DNA from 2 places in the Microbacterium hanjuni genome. Region 2 is predicted to be linked to the other one. Evidence: predicted binding sites of a transcription regulator. Region 2 holds the regulator's gene; the other holds the start of a gene.
The links. Region 2 encodes HspR, which represses chaperone genes until heat shock. Its sites were predicted from a motif close to AAGTTGAGTCNNNNNGACTCAACTT; they were not measured.

Region 1: ACFXP5_RS13235 (ATP-dependent Clp protease ATP-binding subunit) is a predicted target of HspR. The motif match lies at 3,217-3,241, and genes of this name have one in related genera.

What each region holds. Positions count from the first base shown of each region.
Region 1 is NZ_JBIGIK010000003.1:214,624-222,747, forward strand. It holds gene ACFXP5_RS13230 (aldo/keto reductase) at 1-487, opposite strand, end outside; gene ACFXP5_RS13235 (ATP-dependent Clp protease ATP-binding subunit) at 632-3,196, opposite strand; gene ACFXP5_RS13240 (class I SAM-dependent methyltransferase) at 3,355-4,479, shown strand; gene ACFXP5_RS13245 (hypothetical protein) at 4,489-5,349, opposite strand; gene ACFXP5_RS13250 (VOC family protein) at 5,471-5,848, shown strand; gene ACFXP5_RS13255 (EI24 domain-containing protein) at 5,911-6,666, shown strand; gene nhaA (Na+/H+ antiporter NhaA) at 6,650-8,124, opposite strand, start outside.
Region 2 is NZ_JBIGIK010000002.1:605,858-613,981, reverse strand. It holds gene ACFXP5_RS10715 (ABC transporter ATP-binding protein) at 1-6, opposite strand, end outside; gene ACFXP5_RS10710 (hypothetical protein) at 122-718, shown strand; gene ACFXP5_RS10705 (potassium channel family protein) at 722-1,513, opposite strand; gene ACFXP5_RS10700 (ribokinase) at 1,523-2,443, opposite strand; gene ACFXP5_RS10695 (heat shock protein transcriptional repressor HspR) at 2,440-2,892, opposite strand; gene ACFXP5_RS10690 (DnaJ C-terminal domain-containing protein) at 2,943-3,941, opposite strand; gene ACFXP5_RS10685 (nucleotide exchange factor GrpE) at 3,949-4,551, opposite strand; gene dnaK (molecular chaperone DnaK) at 4,554-6,416, opposite strand; gene ACFXP5_RS10675 (hypothetical protein) at 6,617-7,186, opposite strand; gene ACFXP5_RS10670 (MFS transporter) at 7,302-8,124, shown strand, end outside.

The sequences.
Region 1 (8,124 bases), on a different contig from region 2:
TGGCGGCGAGCGCTTCGTCGCTGGTCTCGACGCTCACGCCGTAGGCCGCGATGCGCTGCTCCTCGACGAGGGTGTCGAGCGCGTCGTACACGGCGTCCGAGGAGAACACCGGCGTCGGCGGGCAGTGCAGCTGCACCAGGTCGAGCGTCTCGACGCCGAGGTTCTCGCGGGAGCGGTCGGTCCACGCACGGAAGTTGTCGAGCGTGAACTCGGCGGGATCTTGCGCACCGCGTCGGCCCATCTTCGTCGCGACCGTGAGATCGAGATCGGGATGCTGCCGGCGGAAGCGGCCGATGAACTGCTCGCTGCGGCCGTCTCCGTACACGTCGGCGGTGTCGAAGAAGGTGACGCCCGCGTCGACGGAGGCGCCGAGCACGTCGAACGCGGCGCTCTCGTCGACGTCACCCCAGTCGGCTCCGAGCTGCCAGGTGCCCAATCCGATGACGGAGACGTCGCGTCCCATCCTTCCGAGTACTCGCTTTTCCATGATCGCGAGCCTATCCATCGACCGCGACACCGACCGGGCCCTCGACAAACCCGCGCCGGAGGCCATCACTTTCCGGTACGACACGAAAAGGTCGGCCCCGGTGGACGCAGGACGCGTTCACCGGGGCCGACCTTCTGGCGGGGATCAGGCTGCTGTGGCGAGGCTCTCCGCAGAGCGGATGACCAGGGCTCCGTCGGCAGCATCCACCGTCACCGCTCCCCCGTCGACGAGCGCGCCCGTGACGAAGAGATCGGCGATGCGGTCATCGACCTCGCGCTGGATGAGCCGGCGCAGGGGCCGAGCGCCGTACTCGGGCTCGTAGCCGTGCTCGCCGAGCCAGTCCACGGCGGCCTCGGTGATCTCGATCGTCGCCTCGCGCTTGGCGAGACGCTTCTCGGTCGCACCGAGCATGAGCCGCACGATCTGCCGCAGCTGCGGCTGGTCGAGCTTGCGGAACAGCACGATCTCGTCGATCCGGTTGAGGAACTCGGGGCGCATGGCCTCGCGGAGGCGTCCCATCACCCGGTCGCGCAGGTCCTTCTCCGACCCGAAACCGGTCGCTCCGCCGCCGTCGGCGATGAAGCCGATGGCGCCCGAGCGGGAGGCGAGGAACTCGCTGCCGATGTTCGAGGTCATGATGACGACCGTGTTGCGGAAGTCGACCGTGCGTCCCTGACCATCGGTGAGCCGACCGTCGTCCAGCACCTGCAGCAGCAGGTTGAACACGTCGGGGTGGGCCTTCTCGATCTCATCGAACAGCACGATGGAGTACGGGTTGCGGCGCACCTGCTCGGTGAGCTGACCCGCCTCGTCGTAGCCGACGTATCCCGGAGGGGCACCGACCAGACGCGACACCGTGTGCCGTTCGCCGAACTCGCTCATGTCGAAGCGGATGACGGCGGTCTCGTCGTCGAAGAGCGACGCGGCCAGGGCCTTGGCGAGCTCGGTCTTGCCGACGCCCGTCGGGCCGAGGAACAGGAACGATCCGACCGGGCGGTTCGCATCGCCCATGCCCGTGCGGCTGCGTCGCACGGCCGTCGACACCGCGGAGACCGCGCCGTCCTGGCCGATGACGCGTCCGTGCAGTTCTTCCTCGAGCGCGGCGAGGCGTTCGCGGTCGCTCTCGGTCAGCCGGTTCACCGGGATGCCGGTGGAGCGGCTGATGACGGCGGCGATCTCGGGCTCGTCGACGATCGTGGATGCTGTGGCCGACGCGGTGGCGGAACTCTTGGCCGTGGCCTTCTCGAGCTTGTCCTGGACGGCGGCGATCTCGTCGCGGATGCGCGAGGCCTCCTCGTAGTGCTCGCCCGAGACGGCCGCGTTCTTGTCGGCCTCGAGGGTCGCCAGCGTGGCCATCAATCCGGACACGTCGACCTTCACACCCAGACGCAGGCGCAGGCGTGCGCCGGCCTGGTCGATGAGGTCGATCGCCTTGTCGGGCAGCACCCGGTCGGTGAGGTAACGGTCCGACAGCTCGACGGCGGCGCGCAGCGCCTCGTCGGTGTAGGTGACACCGTGGTGGTCCTCGTAGGCCGAACGGAGTCCGCGCAGGATCAGCACCGCGTCCTCGATCTGCGGCTCGTTGACGCGCACCGGCTGGAAGCGACGCTCCAGCGCCGGGTCCTTCTCGATCGTGCGGTACTCCTTCAGCGTGGTCGCGCCGACGAGGTGGAGGTCACCCTTGGCGAGACGGGGCTTCAGGATGTTGCCCGCGTCCATGCCACCGTCTCCCGCGCCACCGGCGCCGACGACCGTGTGCACCTCGTCGATGAACACGATGACCTCGCCCTTGCGGGCGGCCACCTCGTCCATCGTCTGGGTGAGGCGCTCTTCGAAGTCGCCGCGGTAGCGGGTGCCCGCCAGCATGGCCGGCAGGTCGAGAGCGATGACGCGCTTGCCGAGCAGCTGCTCGGGCACGTCGCCGGCCACGATGGCGGAGGCGAGGCCTTCGACGATCGCGGTCTTGCCGACGCCCGCCTCGCCCACCAGCACCGGGTTGTTCTTGGTGCGGCGGCTGAGGATCTCGATGGTCTGCTCGATCTCGCCCGAGCGACCGATCACAGGGTCGAGGTCGCCGGTGGCGGCCTGAGCGGTGAGGTCGGTGCCGAACTTGTCGAGCATCGGCGACTCCGACTCAGCGCCCTCGGACTCCCCGGTGAAGGGAGCGGCGCCGGGCGTGACGGTCTCGCGGACCGCCTGCGTGAGAGCCTCGGCGGTGACACCCGCCTGCGCGAGGATCTGACCGGCGGGAGCGTCCTGTGCCAGCACGAGCGCGAAGAACAGGTGCTCGGGGTCGACGTAGGTCGATCCGGCGGAGCGGGCGACCTGATACGCCAGGAAGAGCGCGCGCTGCACCGAGGTGGTCACGACAGCGCCATCGATGTCGGCGGCGGTGGATGCTGCGGGCAACCGGCCTTCGGTGGCCCGGGCGATCGCGCGCGGGTCGACGCCGATGCGCTCGACGGCGTCCTTCGCGGGAGCGGCGTCGATCAGGACGCGCAGCACGTGCAGAGCATCGAGCTCGCGCTGGCCGCGCTCGAGAGCGAAGCGGCCGGCCTGCTGCAGCGCCTCCTGGGTGCGGGCGCTGAGGAATCGGCTGAGGTCTATCGAACGCTCAGCGCGGGCGCGCTCACCGGCGAGGTAGCGCGCGAGGAAGTCGTCGAAGGCGCTCGAGCCTTCGTCGTTACGAGGTGTGAAATCTTCGGGCATGTCCCTGATGTCTCCTGAATAAGGTGAGTGGAGTTGACTCAACTTTAAGAGTTGAGCGAACCCGTATCAAGTTAAACGGATACTCCCCCAGGGTATTCCCGGGTGCCGTTCCGAGTTGCCGGACGGCTGTCCGGAGGCGGGCGGGCTACCGTTGCGGAGTGACTTTTCCCTTCGATGCCCTGCGGCGCTGGCCCGACGTCGAGGCGACCGACCTGCTGGCCGCCGACGCGGCCGATCGCCTTCTGCTGGATGAATCCGTCGCCGAACGGAGCGGGATCGCGCCCGGCGACCTCACGGTGATCGGCGACGGGTTCGGCGCACTGACCCTGGCCGCCGCCGCCGCCGCGGGGGCCAACAGCATCCGGGTTCATCAGGACCTTCTCACGGGGGAACGCGCGCTCGCGGCGAACGCCGGGCGCCTCGACGTCGACGCGGCGACGTTCCGCTCCCTCCCCCTCGGACCCGAGCTGGTGGCGGGCGCCCGCGTCGTGCTGCTGCGCCTGCCGCGTTCGCTCGACGAGCTCGACGACATCGCCGGGCTGATCGCCGCGCACGCCTCGCCGGAGGTGGTCGTGTTCGCGGGCGGTCGGCTCAAGCACATGACGCGGGCGATGAACGAGGTGCTGGGGCGATGGTTCACCACCATCGATGTGACGCACGCGCGTCAGAAGTCGCGGGTGCTCATCGCGCGCGGGCCGAAAGGCGGCCGTGATCCGCTGGCTCGTCGCGCCGAGCACGAGGGGCTGATCGTGTGCGCCTACGGGGGCGCCTTCGCGGGCACCTCGATCGACATCGGCACCCGCTTCCTGCTCGAGAACCTGCCGGCCGAGCTGCCGGGCGGCGGGGCCGACGACCCCCTCATCGACATGGCGTGCGGCACCGGCGTCGTCGCGGCGGTCCTCGCGCGCCGCGGGCACCACGTGTACGCCTCGGATCAGTCCGCGGCGGCCGTGGCTTCGGCCCGCGCCACGGCGAGCGCGAACGGTGTCGCCGACCTGGTCGAGGTGGAGCAGGATGATGCCCTGTCGCGGCGCCCCGACGCCAGCGCCCTGTTCATCGCGCTGAACCCCCCGTTCCACGTCGGCGCAGCCGTCTTCGAAGGGGTGGCTCCGCGGTTGTTCGCCGATGCGGCTCGCGTGCTGCGGCCGGGCGGGGAGCTGTGGACCGTGTGGAATTCGGCCCTCGCGTACCGCCCCGCCCTGGAGCGCATCATCGGGCCGACGCGCCAGATCGCACGCAACACCAAGTTCACCGTCACGGCGTCGGTGCGCCGAGGATCCTGAGCCGGCGACTCAGGCGAGGAGGCTCGGGTCGGGCTCGTTCCACAGCTCGACGGTCTGCACCACCCAGAAGGCGGCGAAGAGCGCGAGAGCCAGGGCCTCGCCGAGGAAGAAGAGAGGGATGCCGGCGATCGCGGTCGGCTCCGTTGCGGCGACCGCGACGAGGTTGAGCGCGAGCGCCCCCACGATCCCGGCGGCGATGAGCGCGTAGGCGACCCGGAGCCATCGCCGCCGGCGGTCGTGGACCCCGACGGGACGGAGGGCGGCGAGGGCGGCGACCGTCGCGATGAGCACGAAGAACGCGACTGCCGCGCTGACGTGCGCTGCGCGGGTGAAGCCCGGCGCATCGAGCAGCCACCAGGCGCCCCCGCCGATGACGATGAGGGCTGCCGCTGCCGCGGTCGCACCGACGCCGCGGCCGAGCGTGCCCTGCACGCGGGCGAGGATCAGGGCACCGGCGATGCCGAGGACGCCGAACACGAGCAGCGAGGTCACGCTCGTCGACACCGTCGGCAGCAGCGTGTCCGGCACGCAGGCGCGCGCGTCGGGGCAGGTGGCGGCGAGGCCGGGGACGGCCGTGGGGATCACGGTGGTCGGGACGAGGGCGATCACCGGAGCGAACACCGCCGCGAGATCCAGGAGAGCCTGTTCGAGGCTGCGTCCCGAGAGCGCGAACAGCGCCACGGACACGGCGCAGAGCGCACCGACGAACACGTCGCGCGACGACGTGTAGTACGCCGCGCTGACCGAAGGGAGGGCGCCGTCCCGGGCGACCTGGACGGCGATACCGACGGCGAGGAACACCAGGACGGCGATGAGCGCGAGCCGCACGTAGCGGTAGGTGCGCTGGGTGGATGTCGTGCGCACCCGCATGTCTGCCCCTTTCCGCCTGTGCTCGCCATCCTGCCAGGCGGGCTCTCCCCCGCCGGGCCCTCCCCGTGTCCGACCTCCCCGTTACCGTGGCCGCACATCGTCACACAGAGAGGTGCGCATCATGGATTGGAAGATCGAGCTCATCTTCGTCCCCGTCACCGACGTGGACCGCGCGAAGGAGTTCTACACCAGGATCGGATTCCACGCCGATCACGATCAGCGGGTGTCGGACGAGCTGCGATTCGTGCAGTTCACCCCGCCCGGCTCGGCGTGCTCGATCGCGTTCGGCACGGGTCTGGGGATCGATCTCGAGCCGGGGCGTCAGAACACGATCCAAGTCGTCGTGCCCGACGCCGACCAGGCACTGGCAGACCTGCGGGCCGCCGGTGTGCCGGCGCGCGGTGTCGACGACCTCGGATGGGGGCGTTTCGTCTCGTTCGACGATCCCGACGGCAACACCTGGACGCTTCAGCAGTTGCCCGAACCCGCAGCAGCCTGACGCGGGAGCGCCGTCGGCACGGTCGGTACAGCCTCCGGGATCACCGCACCTAGGCTGGCGCCATGCGCGAGTTCGGTGCCGGGGTGGGTCTGTTGTTGCGCGGGTTCGGGATGTGGCGACGCATTCCGCGCGCGATGGCGTTGGGGCTGCTGCCCGCGGTGCTCGTGGCGCTGGTGTTCGCGGGCGCGTTGGTGGCCTGGGGCTTCCTCGTGCCCGGGATCGCCGACGCGGTGACGCCGTTCGCCGACGGATGGACGCCGTTCTGGGCGCAAGCGGTGCGCCTCATCATCGGTCTCGCGACATTCGGTGCCGGGATGCTGCTGGCCGCGGTGTCGTTCACGGCGGTCACCCTCGCGGTAGGCGATCCGTTCTACGAGCGCCTCTGGCGAGCCGTCGAGCGGGAGACGACCGGCGGGGCCCCGGAATCGGACGGCGGCTTCTGGCAGGCGGTCGGCGACAGCATCCGACTCGTGCTCAAGGGCATCGCCGCGGCCGCGCTCGCCTGGCTGATCGGACTGATCCCCTTCGTCGGCGGTGTCGCCGGTCTCGTGGTCGGAGTGAGTCTGACGGGGTGGTTGCTCGCGGAGGAGCTCAGTTCGCGCGCCCTCGTGGCCCGGGGCATCTCGGCGCGGCGGCGCTCCGCCCTGTTGCGCGGCTCGCGCGCCCGCGTCATCGGGTTCGGCGTGGCCACGCAGCTGTGCTTCCTCGTGCCGCTGGGCGCGGTGATCGTCATGCCCGCCGCCGTCGCCGGCTCGACCCTGCTCGCGCAGTCGCTCGTGCGCAAGGACGAGCCGGCGCCGCTCAGTCCTTCTTCGTGACCGGCGGCTCCGCAGCGCCTGATGCTGAGGCATCCGGCTTCTTGTGGACATGGATCTCGCGGGCAGGTCCGGCTTCGAGCGCACGGATGAGACTCGCCGAGTCGTAGGGCCCGATGTGGCGGCGTCCGTTCAGGAAGAACGTGGGCGTCGTGTTGAGGTCCATGATCTCGGCATCGAGCCGGTCGTCCTGGATGTGGTGATCGACCTTGGGCGAGCCGAAGTCTTCGGCGAACTTCTCGGTGTCGAGCCCGAGGTCGGCCGCGTACGCGAACAGGTCGTCGCGTTCGAGCTTCTTCTGGTGCGCGAAGAGGGTGACCGCCATCTCGAAGAACTTGCCCTGCATCCCTGCGGCCTCGGCGGCCTGCGCCGCCTCCTGGGCGTGCGGATGCGGTTGGTCCAGCGGCAGGTGACGCCACACCCACCGCACGCGCTCACCGAAGTAGTCGCGCACGGCGTCGACCGAACCGGTGGCGCGGCTGCAGAACGGGCATTCGAAATCGCCGTACTCGACGATCTCGTAGGGCGCGTCCATCGGACCGCGGATGTGATCGCGGTGGGGGTCGACCGGGCGGGCGAGTTTGAAGCCGACCGGGTGAGGCGGGGCGATCCGATCGCCGATCGAGATGATGGCCCATCCGAAGCCGAAGGCGATGACGGAAGCGGCGAGTACCGCGACGCGTGCGAGATCTTGGGTGTGCGGGTCCGAGATCGCGATCGGCACGAGGAAGAGCGAGATCGTGAACCCGATGCCCGACAGCGCCGCGCCGCCCGCGACCCGGTGCAGGCTGAGACCGGGGGCGAGCTGTCCCCACCCGGTCTGGCGTACGAGCCAGGTGGCGCCGGTGATGCCGATGAACTTTCCGAGTACGAGGCCGGCGACGATGCCCCAGGCGACCGGCGACATCAGCGCGTCACGCAGGGTGGCGCCGTCGATGGGGACGCCGGCGTTGGCGAGGGCGAACAGGGGAAGAACCCCGTAGGAGATGTAGGGGCGCCAGCCGGTGTCGATCCGCTCGTTGATCGAGATGGAGTCGCGGAGGCTGCGGGTGACGGCGGCCGCGTAGCCGGGGCTGGGGGATTCGCGGAACGCCTGGGTGAGTTGGGCCGCTCGCTCGACGTCGCTGCGGCGCGGTGGGAAGACGGGGATGAGCAGCGCGACGGCGACGCCGGCGAGGGTCGGGTGCACCCCGGAGAGGAAGACGGCGCCCCACAGGGCGGCGCCCAGCACCGCGTAGGCGAAGCCGCGGCCGACCGGGAGGAAGCGGACGAGCGCGGTCAGCACCATCAGGGCGACCGCGATGACGAACGGCAGCAGGTTGAGGCCCGAGTTGTAGAACAGCCCGATCACCAGGAGCGCGCCGATGTCGTCGACGACGGCGAGGGTCAGCAGGAAGGTGCGCAGGCGCGCCGAGAACGTCGGACCGATCAGCGCGAGAGCGCCGAGGAGGAAGGCGGTGT
Region 2 (8,124 bases):
CAACACGAGGGCCTCCGGAAGAGAGAATCGAGGCGACACCGCGGCGACGTGCGCCGTCGTCTCAGACTGCCACCAACCTCCGACACGGCATAGGGTGCCGGCGGACGCCTACGCTGGGTGCATGCCGACCCGCCTGCAGGCCGACGCCGATCCCACCCGCTGGGTGGCCGTGACCGAGTCGCTCGGGCTGCGCGGTCGCCGGCACCGCAAGGCGGCGATCCGGATGCTGCTCGCTCAGGCGAACCGGGCTGTCGGGGCGAGCGACCGCCCGGGCAGCAGGGTGCTCGCGTGGGCGGCGAGCCAGGCCGCCCCGCTGCTGATGCGGCGCGCTGCGGGCCGGGTGCTCGTCTGGGTCTGGAAATCCGACCCAGAGCTGCTGGTCGCGATGGCGCAGGTGCAGGAGGCGACCCCGCAGCTGCGCGCCGCGCGAGCCGCGATGCCGATGGAGTATGACGACACCGAGGCGTTCTCGAACCCCCACCTGGGTGTCGGCGAGAAACTGGTGATCGACCTGCCGCCCGATCCCCGCACTCCCCCGTTCGCGACGTACACCTGGGACACCGGTTCGCACCTGGTCACGCTCACCGCGGTGTGCGGCGACCGTGCGCGCGTCGCGACCGTCCTGCCGGCGGTCGACGAGATCGCCCGCACCCTGCGCGTGGTCGATGATCTCCCCCTCGGGGAGTCGCCGACCGTGCTGCGGATCTCACCGGGCTGACGCTCAGGGCGTCCCGGGCCCTCCGGGTGCGGGGGCCGGCGGCATCTCGTTCTTCTGCACCTCGTGCATGACCGCCATCACGTCGCCGCGGGTCGCGGGGCGCTTCTCCTCGTGGCCCCGCGTGACGCGCTCGGCGACCCACGAGGAGAACGACGCGACGATGAGGCCGACGAGGATGACGCCTCCCATCATCAGGAAGATCGCCACCGTGCGTCCGCCGGTCGTGACGGGATAGAAGTCGCCGTAGCCGACGGTGCTGACGGTGCAGAACGCCCACCACACCGTGTCTTCGAACGTCGTGATGTTCGCCCCGGGGGCGTTCCGCTCGAAACTCAGCACTGCGAGCGACGCCTGCCAGATCAGCAGCAGCGCCGAGCCGAAGCCGTAGACCAGCAGGCTCGCGCGCAGCGAGTCGCCCGCCGACCCCCGCCGCGACACCAACCGCGTGACGACCCGCAGCAGGCGCACGGCCTGCAGGGTGGGGACGACCACGACGGCGGCGTCGAAGAGATGGCGGCGGAACCACGTGCCCCGCGGGTGGCTCATGATCAGGCGCGCGACGTAGTCGATGAGGAAGATCAGCCAGGTGACGGCGACCACGATCCACGTCAGACTCGACCACGGCTCTGTCAGATTGCCGACCACCTGGAAGGTGATCGCGAAGAAGAAGGCCAGGGCGGCGAAGATCAGCGGCCAGTAGCCGGCCTTCTCCCACCGCTTCATGGCCGCCGTCTCGCCCTGCTCTCGGCGAGCGGTCCGCGATGCGGCGGCGCTCAGGGACGGCTCGCTCGACATGGGAGCACTCTATGACGGCGAGGTCGGGGCGCTCAGCGCGCGATCGATCTCGTCGCGGTGGGGCATCGATTCCGCCGCCCCCGCTCGGGTGACGGTGATCGCCGCGGCCGCGGCGGCAGCGGAGAGGGCGTCCTCAAGCGACGCGCCGTCCGCGAGCCAGGCGACGAGTACGCCGACGAAGGTGTCGCCGGCGGCCGTGGTGTCGACCGGAGTCACCACCGGTGCGGCAAGGGTGAAGACGACGGCGCCGTCGCGCGCCACGAGCGCGCCGTGCGCACCGCGCGTCACGATGACGGTGCCCGCACGGCGACTGAGTCGGGCCGCCGCCTCGGCCGCGTCGGGGCTGCCACTGAGCTCGAGCGCTTCGTTCTCGTTGGGCACCAGCACGTCGGTGAGGTCGAGCAGCGCCTCGAGGTCGCGGCTCGCGGGCGCCGGGGTCAGCACCGTCGTCACTCCCGCCTCGCGGGCATGGCGCATCGCGGTCGCGAGCAGGGGGATCGGACGTTCCCCCTGAACGACGAGGTGGGATGCTGCCGCCACCGCGGCTTGATCGTCGGGCGAGAACTCCACGTCGTCGTTGGCGCCGGGCACGACCACGATCGTGTTCTCGCCGTCGTCGGTGACCGTGATCTGCGCGATGCCGGTGGCCTCGGTCGAGACCCGCAACCCCGACACCTCGACCCCGTCCGCGACGAGTCGTTGCCGCAGGCGTTCGCCGAAAGCATCCGCCCCGACGGCTCCGAGGAAGACGACCCGCGCGCCTGCCCGCGCCGCGGCCACGGCCTGGTTCAGGCCTTTACCGCCGGCGCCGGTCGTGAAGGCGGTGCCGAAGATCGTCTCGCCCGGTTCAGCCCGACGTGGTTGCCGCACCACGAGGTCCATGTTGGCGCTTCCGAGCACCACCACGTCTCCGCGGTCGGCGTCGCTCACTGCTCGGCGTCGTCCTGGCCGTGCGAGCGCTCGGCGCGCCACAACACGACGTCCGTCGCGCGGCGGACGCGGGCGCCGTGGCGCAGCGTGATCACAGCGCCGGTCGCGCCGGCGGCGAACACCCGGGCGCCGGGGCGGGTCTGGCGCTCGGCGGTCAGCTGGCGTTCCAGGTCGGTGACCCGACGGGTGAGGGCGTGCACGTGCTCCTCGAGCGCGACGAGGCGCGCGATCGCGGGCAGGCTCATGCCTTCGCCCGAGAGGCGCGACACCTCCCGCAGCTGCTCGACGTGACGGGTGGAGTATCGCCGCGACCCGCCCTGGGTGCGGGCGGGCACGACGAGGCCGAGCCGGTCGTATTGACGCAGCGTCTGGGGGTGCATGTTCGCCAGTTCGGCGGCCATGGCGATCGCGAAGATCGGTGCGTCCTCGTCGAGTTCCTTCTCTGCCACGTGATCACCTCCGTCTTCGTGCGACAGTCCTGCCGTTGTCGTGCGCTCTGCTAGCCGCGGGCCTTCGCCATCAGGTCACCGCGGGGGTTCTCCTTCGGTTCGACCTGCTGGTACTTCTCGAGTGCTTCGCGCGCCGCTTCGTCCAGATGCGACGGCACCGCCACCTGCACCTCCGCGAGGAGGTCGCCGGTGCCCTTGGTGGTTGCGACGCCGCGGCCCTTGACCCGCAGCACGCGTCCGGAGGGGGTGCCGGGCGCGACCCGCAGCTTGACCGGGTCACCACCCAAGGTCGGCACTTCGATGGTCGCACCGAGGGCCGCCTCGGTGAAGGTGACCGGCACCGTCACGCGAAGGTTGAGTCCGTCGCGGACGAACACCGGATGCGGCCGCACGGCCACCTGCACCACGATGTCGCCGGGTTCGCCGCCGTCGGGAGAGGGACTCCCTCGACCGCGCAACCGGATCTTCTGCCCGTCGGAGACACCGGCGGGGATCCTCACCTTGAACGGCTTGCCATCCTCGCCCGCGAGCGAGATGGTCTCGCCCTTCGTGGCGGTGAGGAAGTCGATCGTCGTGCGCGCCGTGACGTCGGAGCCGCGCTGCGGGCCGCCGAATCCGCGGTAGCCCCCGCTCGTCTGCCCGAAACGTCCGGAGCCGAAGCCGGAGGGTTCGAAGTTGGCGAAGAAGTCGTCGAAGTTGCCCGCGCTCTGTGTGCGCGGGCCTCCGCGACCCTGTCCGAACATGCTGAACACGTCTTCGAACCCGGCGCTGCCCTGGCCGCCGGCGGGCGCGCCGGCGCTGAAGCGGGCGCCCGAGCCCATCGCGCGGATCTGGTCGTACTCCGCGCGCTGATCGGCGTCGCTCAGCACGGCATACGCCTCGCTGATCTCCTTGAAGGTGGCCTCCGCCTTCGCATCACCCGGGTTGGAATCCGGGTGATACTTGCGCGCCAGCTTGCGGTAGACCTTCTTCAGGTCGGCCGCGGGGACGTCTTTATCGACGCCGAGCACCTTGTAGAAGTCTTTGTCGAACCAGTCCTGACTCGCCATGGCTCTCCTACTCGACCGGTACGGCGACGACGACCTTCGCGGGTCGCAGCTCGACCGAACCCAGGCGGTAACCCACCTCGACGACCTCGAGCACGGTCGGCGTCGTGACACCGGGGGTCGGCGCCTGGAAGATCGCCTCGTGCTGCTGCGGGTCGAAGGCCTCGCCCGCGGTGCCGTACGACACCACACCGAGACGTTCCGCGACGGTGCGCAGCTTGTCGGAGATCGCGGCGAAGGGCGTGCCCGCGACGAGATCGCCGTGCTTGATGGCGCGGTCGAGGTCGTCGAGCACGGGGATGAGACCCTTCACGGCCTCGCCCTTGGCGCGTTCGATCTCGCGCTCGCGCTGCTCCTCGGTACGCCGACGGTAGTTGGCGTACTCGGCCTGCAGTCGCTTGAGGTCACCCAGCAGCTGGGAGTCGTCCACGTTCTGACCAGCACCCGCGGCGTCACCGGCGTGAGCGTCGGCGGACTGGGGCGCTCCGAGGATGTCGTCCACGGTGAGTTCCGGCTCCTGCGGCGCGGGGCCGGAGGACTGCTCCTCCGACCCCGTCGGCGCGTCAGGACCGGCGCCCGAACCCTGGGGCTGTTCGTCGTCCTTGTTCGCCATGATTATTTCTTCTCGTCCTCGTCGTCCACGACCTCGGCGTCCACGACATCCTCGTCAGACGAGGGTGCAGCGTTCTCCGAAGGCGCCTCGGTGCCGGCATCCGGAGCCTGCTCGGCCTGACCGGCGCTGTAGATGGCCTCGCCGATCTTGCCCTGGCTGGCGTTCAGCTTGTCGAACGCGGTCTTCACCGCATCGTCGTCCTCGCCCGCGAGAGCGGTCTTGAGCGCGTCGACATCGCCCTGGACCTCGGTCTTGACGTCGTCGGGCAGCTTGTCGGCGTTGTCGGTGAGCAGCTTCTCGATCGAGTACGAGAGCGTCTCGGCCTGGTTGCGCACCTCGGCCGACTCGCGACGCTTCTTGTCCTCGGCCGCGTGCTCCTCGGCCTCGCGCACCATGCGCTCGACGTCTTCCTTCGGCAGCGACGAGCCGCCGGTGATCGTCATCGACTGCTCCTTGCCGGTGCCCTTGTCCTTCGCCGAGACGTGCACGATGCCGTTCGCGTCGATGTCGAAGGTGACCTCGACCTGCGGGATGCCACGGGGGGCCGGGGCGATGCCGGTGAGCTCGAAGGTGCCGAGCGGCTTGTTGTCGCGGGTGAACTCACGCTCGCCCTGGAAGACCTGGATCGCGACGGACGGCTGGTTGTCGTCCGCGGTCGTGAAGGTCTCGCTGCGCTTGGTCGGGATGGCCGTGTTGCGCTCGATGAGCTTGGTCATGATGCCGCCCTTGGTCTCGATACCGAGGCTCAGGGGGGTGACGTCGATGAGCAGGACGTCCTTGCGCTCGCCCTTCAGCACACCGGCCTGCAGAGCGGCGCCGACGGCGACGACCTCATCGGGGTTGACGCCCTTGTTCGCGTCCTTGCCGGTCTCGCGCTTGACGAGTTCGGCAACGGCGGGCATACGGGTCGAGCCACCGACGAGCACGATGTGGTCGATGTCGCCGACCTTGATGCCGGCCTCGCGGATGACATCCGCGAAGGGCTTCTTCGTGCGGTCGAGGAGGTCCTTGGTGAGGTCCTCGAACTTCGCGCGGGTGATCGTCTCGGACAGCGACACGGGGCCGGAGTCGGTGAGGGAAAGGTAGGGCAGGTTCACGCTGGTCGACGTGGAGCTCGACAGCTCCTTCTTCGCCTGCTCGGCAGCCTCCTTGAGGCGCTGGAGTGCGATCTTGTCGCCCGAGACGTCGACACCGGTGGTGTCCTTGAACTGCTTGATGAAGTAGTCGACGAGACGCTGGTCCCAGTCGTCGCCACCGAGGCGGTTGTCACCGGCGGTCGAGCGCACCTGGATGGTCGAGAAGTCGTCGTCCTTGCCCACCTCGAGCAGCGAGACGTCGAAGGTTCCACCACCGAGGTCGAAGACGAGGATGAGCTCGTCCTCCTTGCCCCGGTCGAGGCCGTACGCGAGGGCGGCAGCGGTCGGCTCGTTGATGATGCGCAGGACGTTGAGGCCCGCGATCTCGCCGGCCTCCTTCGTGGCCTGACGCTCGGCGTCGTTGAAGTAAGCGGGAACCGTGATGACCGCGTCGGTGACGGTGTCGCCCAGGTACTCCTCGGCGTCACGCTTCAGCTTCTGCAGGATGCGGGCCGAAATCTCCTGCGGCGTCCACTTCTTGCCGTCGACGTCGAAGGTCCAGGTGGTGCCCATGTGACGCTTCACGCTCGAGACGGTGCGGTCGACGTTGGTCACGGCCTGGCGCTTGGCGGTCTCACCGACCAGCACCTCGCCGTCCTTCGTGAACGCGACGACCGACGGGGTGGTGCGGAAGCCTTCGGCGTTCGCGATCACCTTGGGCTCGCCGCCCTCCAGGACCGAAACGACGGAGTTGGTGGTACCGAGGTCGATTCCAACTGCACGAGGCATGTTCATCTCCTTCTTGTCGGGTCCAGTGGATGCTGCGACCCGAGGTTGTACAAAGTTCTTCGGGGGCTCGTCCTCGCACGATCGGCGAGGTTGAGCCGTGATGACTCAACGCTATCGAGACGCTTCCCGCGCGTCAAGCGAACTTGCCATGAACAGGCTCAACCCTCAGCCTCGCGGTGCGTTCGGCTCGTTGGGCCCGCTCAGATCGAGTGCGCCAACGTCTGCAGCAGGATGACCAGCAGCCCGAGCCCCAGCAGCATGGCCAACGCGATAAGCTGCACCCACCACGCCAACTTCGACCGGCGCACGGCCAGCCAGCCGATGACCGCGAGCGTGACGATGTACACGGTCATGGTGGCGCGCAACGCCCCGCCGAGGTCGAAGACACCCGCCCAGGCGAGGGCGAGGATGATCCCCGGAACGAAGACCGTGCTCACGGCGCTGCCCGCGATCGCGATCATCACACCGAACTCCGTGCGGTTCGGGAAGGAGCGGTGCACGGCGAGGTGGGAGATCACGTCTGCCGCGAAACCGGCGATCGAGATGCCGAGCACGCCCAGCACGAGGCCGAGGAACGCGTGATCCGGTTCGGGGTGCTCGCTCGTCGCTGTCACCAGCACGATGGCGAGGCCGGTGAAGGCGGCGTACACCCGCTCTTTCAGTGCGGAAGCGACGGTGACAGCATCCGCCCCCGACGCGTCGTCGCGAGGGCGACCGGAGCGAGCGCCCCGATGCCCGTGCCCACGCGCGGTCAGCCGGTCATCCGCCATGGCGCCCCTCTCGTTTCCGCGAGCCTAGCGGCGCGCACCCGCTCAGCCTCTCCTCCGCGCACGCCACCGGCGGGGCGCCACCGACTGTTCACCGCGACGGCCTAGCGTGACCGGCATGAGCGCACCCGATCGCGACAGCTCCGTTCCCTCCGCGCCGCCGGCCGCCGCGAACACCGGCGCCGTTGCGGCGATGGGTCTCGACCTCCGGGCCGACGAGAAGGTCCCGGGGCGCACGGTTCTCGCGTGGGCGTTCTGGGACTGGGCGACGCAGCCGTTCAACTCGGTGCTGCTGACTTTCATCTTCGCCTCGACGCTGTACCTCACCGGTGAGGCGTTCCTCCCAGCCGATGTCGCGGCGCTTCCCGAAGGCGACGCGGTGCGCGAAGCCGGCCTCGCGAACCTCGCGGCGGGCTTCGGGTGGGGCGGCACGGCGGCGGGCCTGCTCATCCTCGCCCTCGCGCCCGTGCTCGGTCAGCGGGCCGATGCTTCGGGCCACCAGAAGCGGTGGCTCGCCGGGGCGACGGGGCTGCTCGTGGCCTGCATGTTCGCGCTGTACTTCATCCGCCCCGAGCCCGAGCTGTTCGTCTGGGGCGTCGCGCTGATCGCCACCGGCAGCGTGCTCAGCGAGATCGCCGGCGTGAACTACAACGCGCTGCTCATCGGCATCGCCAACCGCAAGAACATCGGGCGCATCTCGGGGCTCGGCTGGGGCTTCGGCTACATCGGCGGGGTCGTCGCCCTCGCGCTGGTCATCGTGTTCTTCGCCGCCGACTGGTTCGGCCTCCCCACCGAAGACGGGCTGCCCTTCCGCCTCATCGCCGTCGGTTGCGCCGTCTGGGCGATCGTCTTCTCGGTGCCGCTCTTCTTCGCCGTGCCCGAACCGAGTGCGGGCCGCACGGCGGCGAAGGTGAGCTTCTTCGCGAGCTATCGACTGCTCA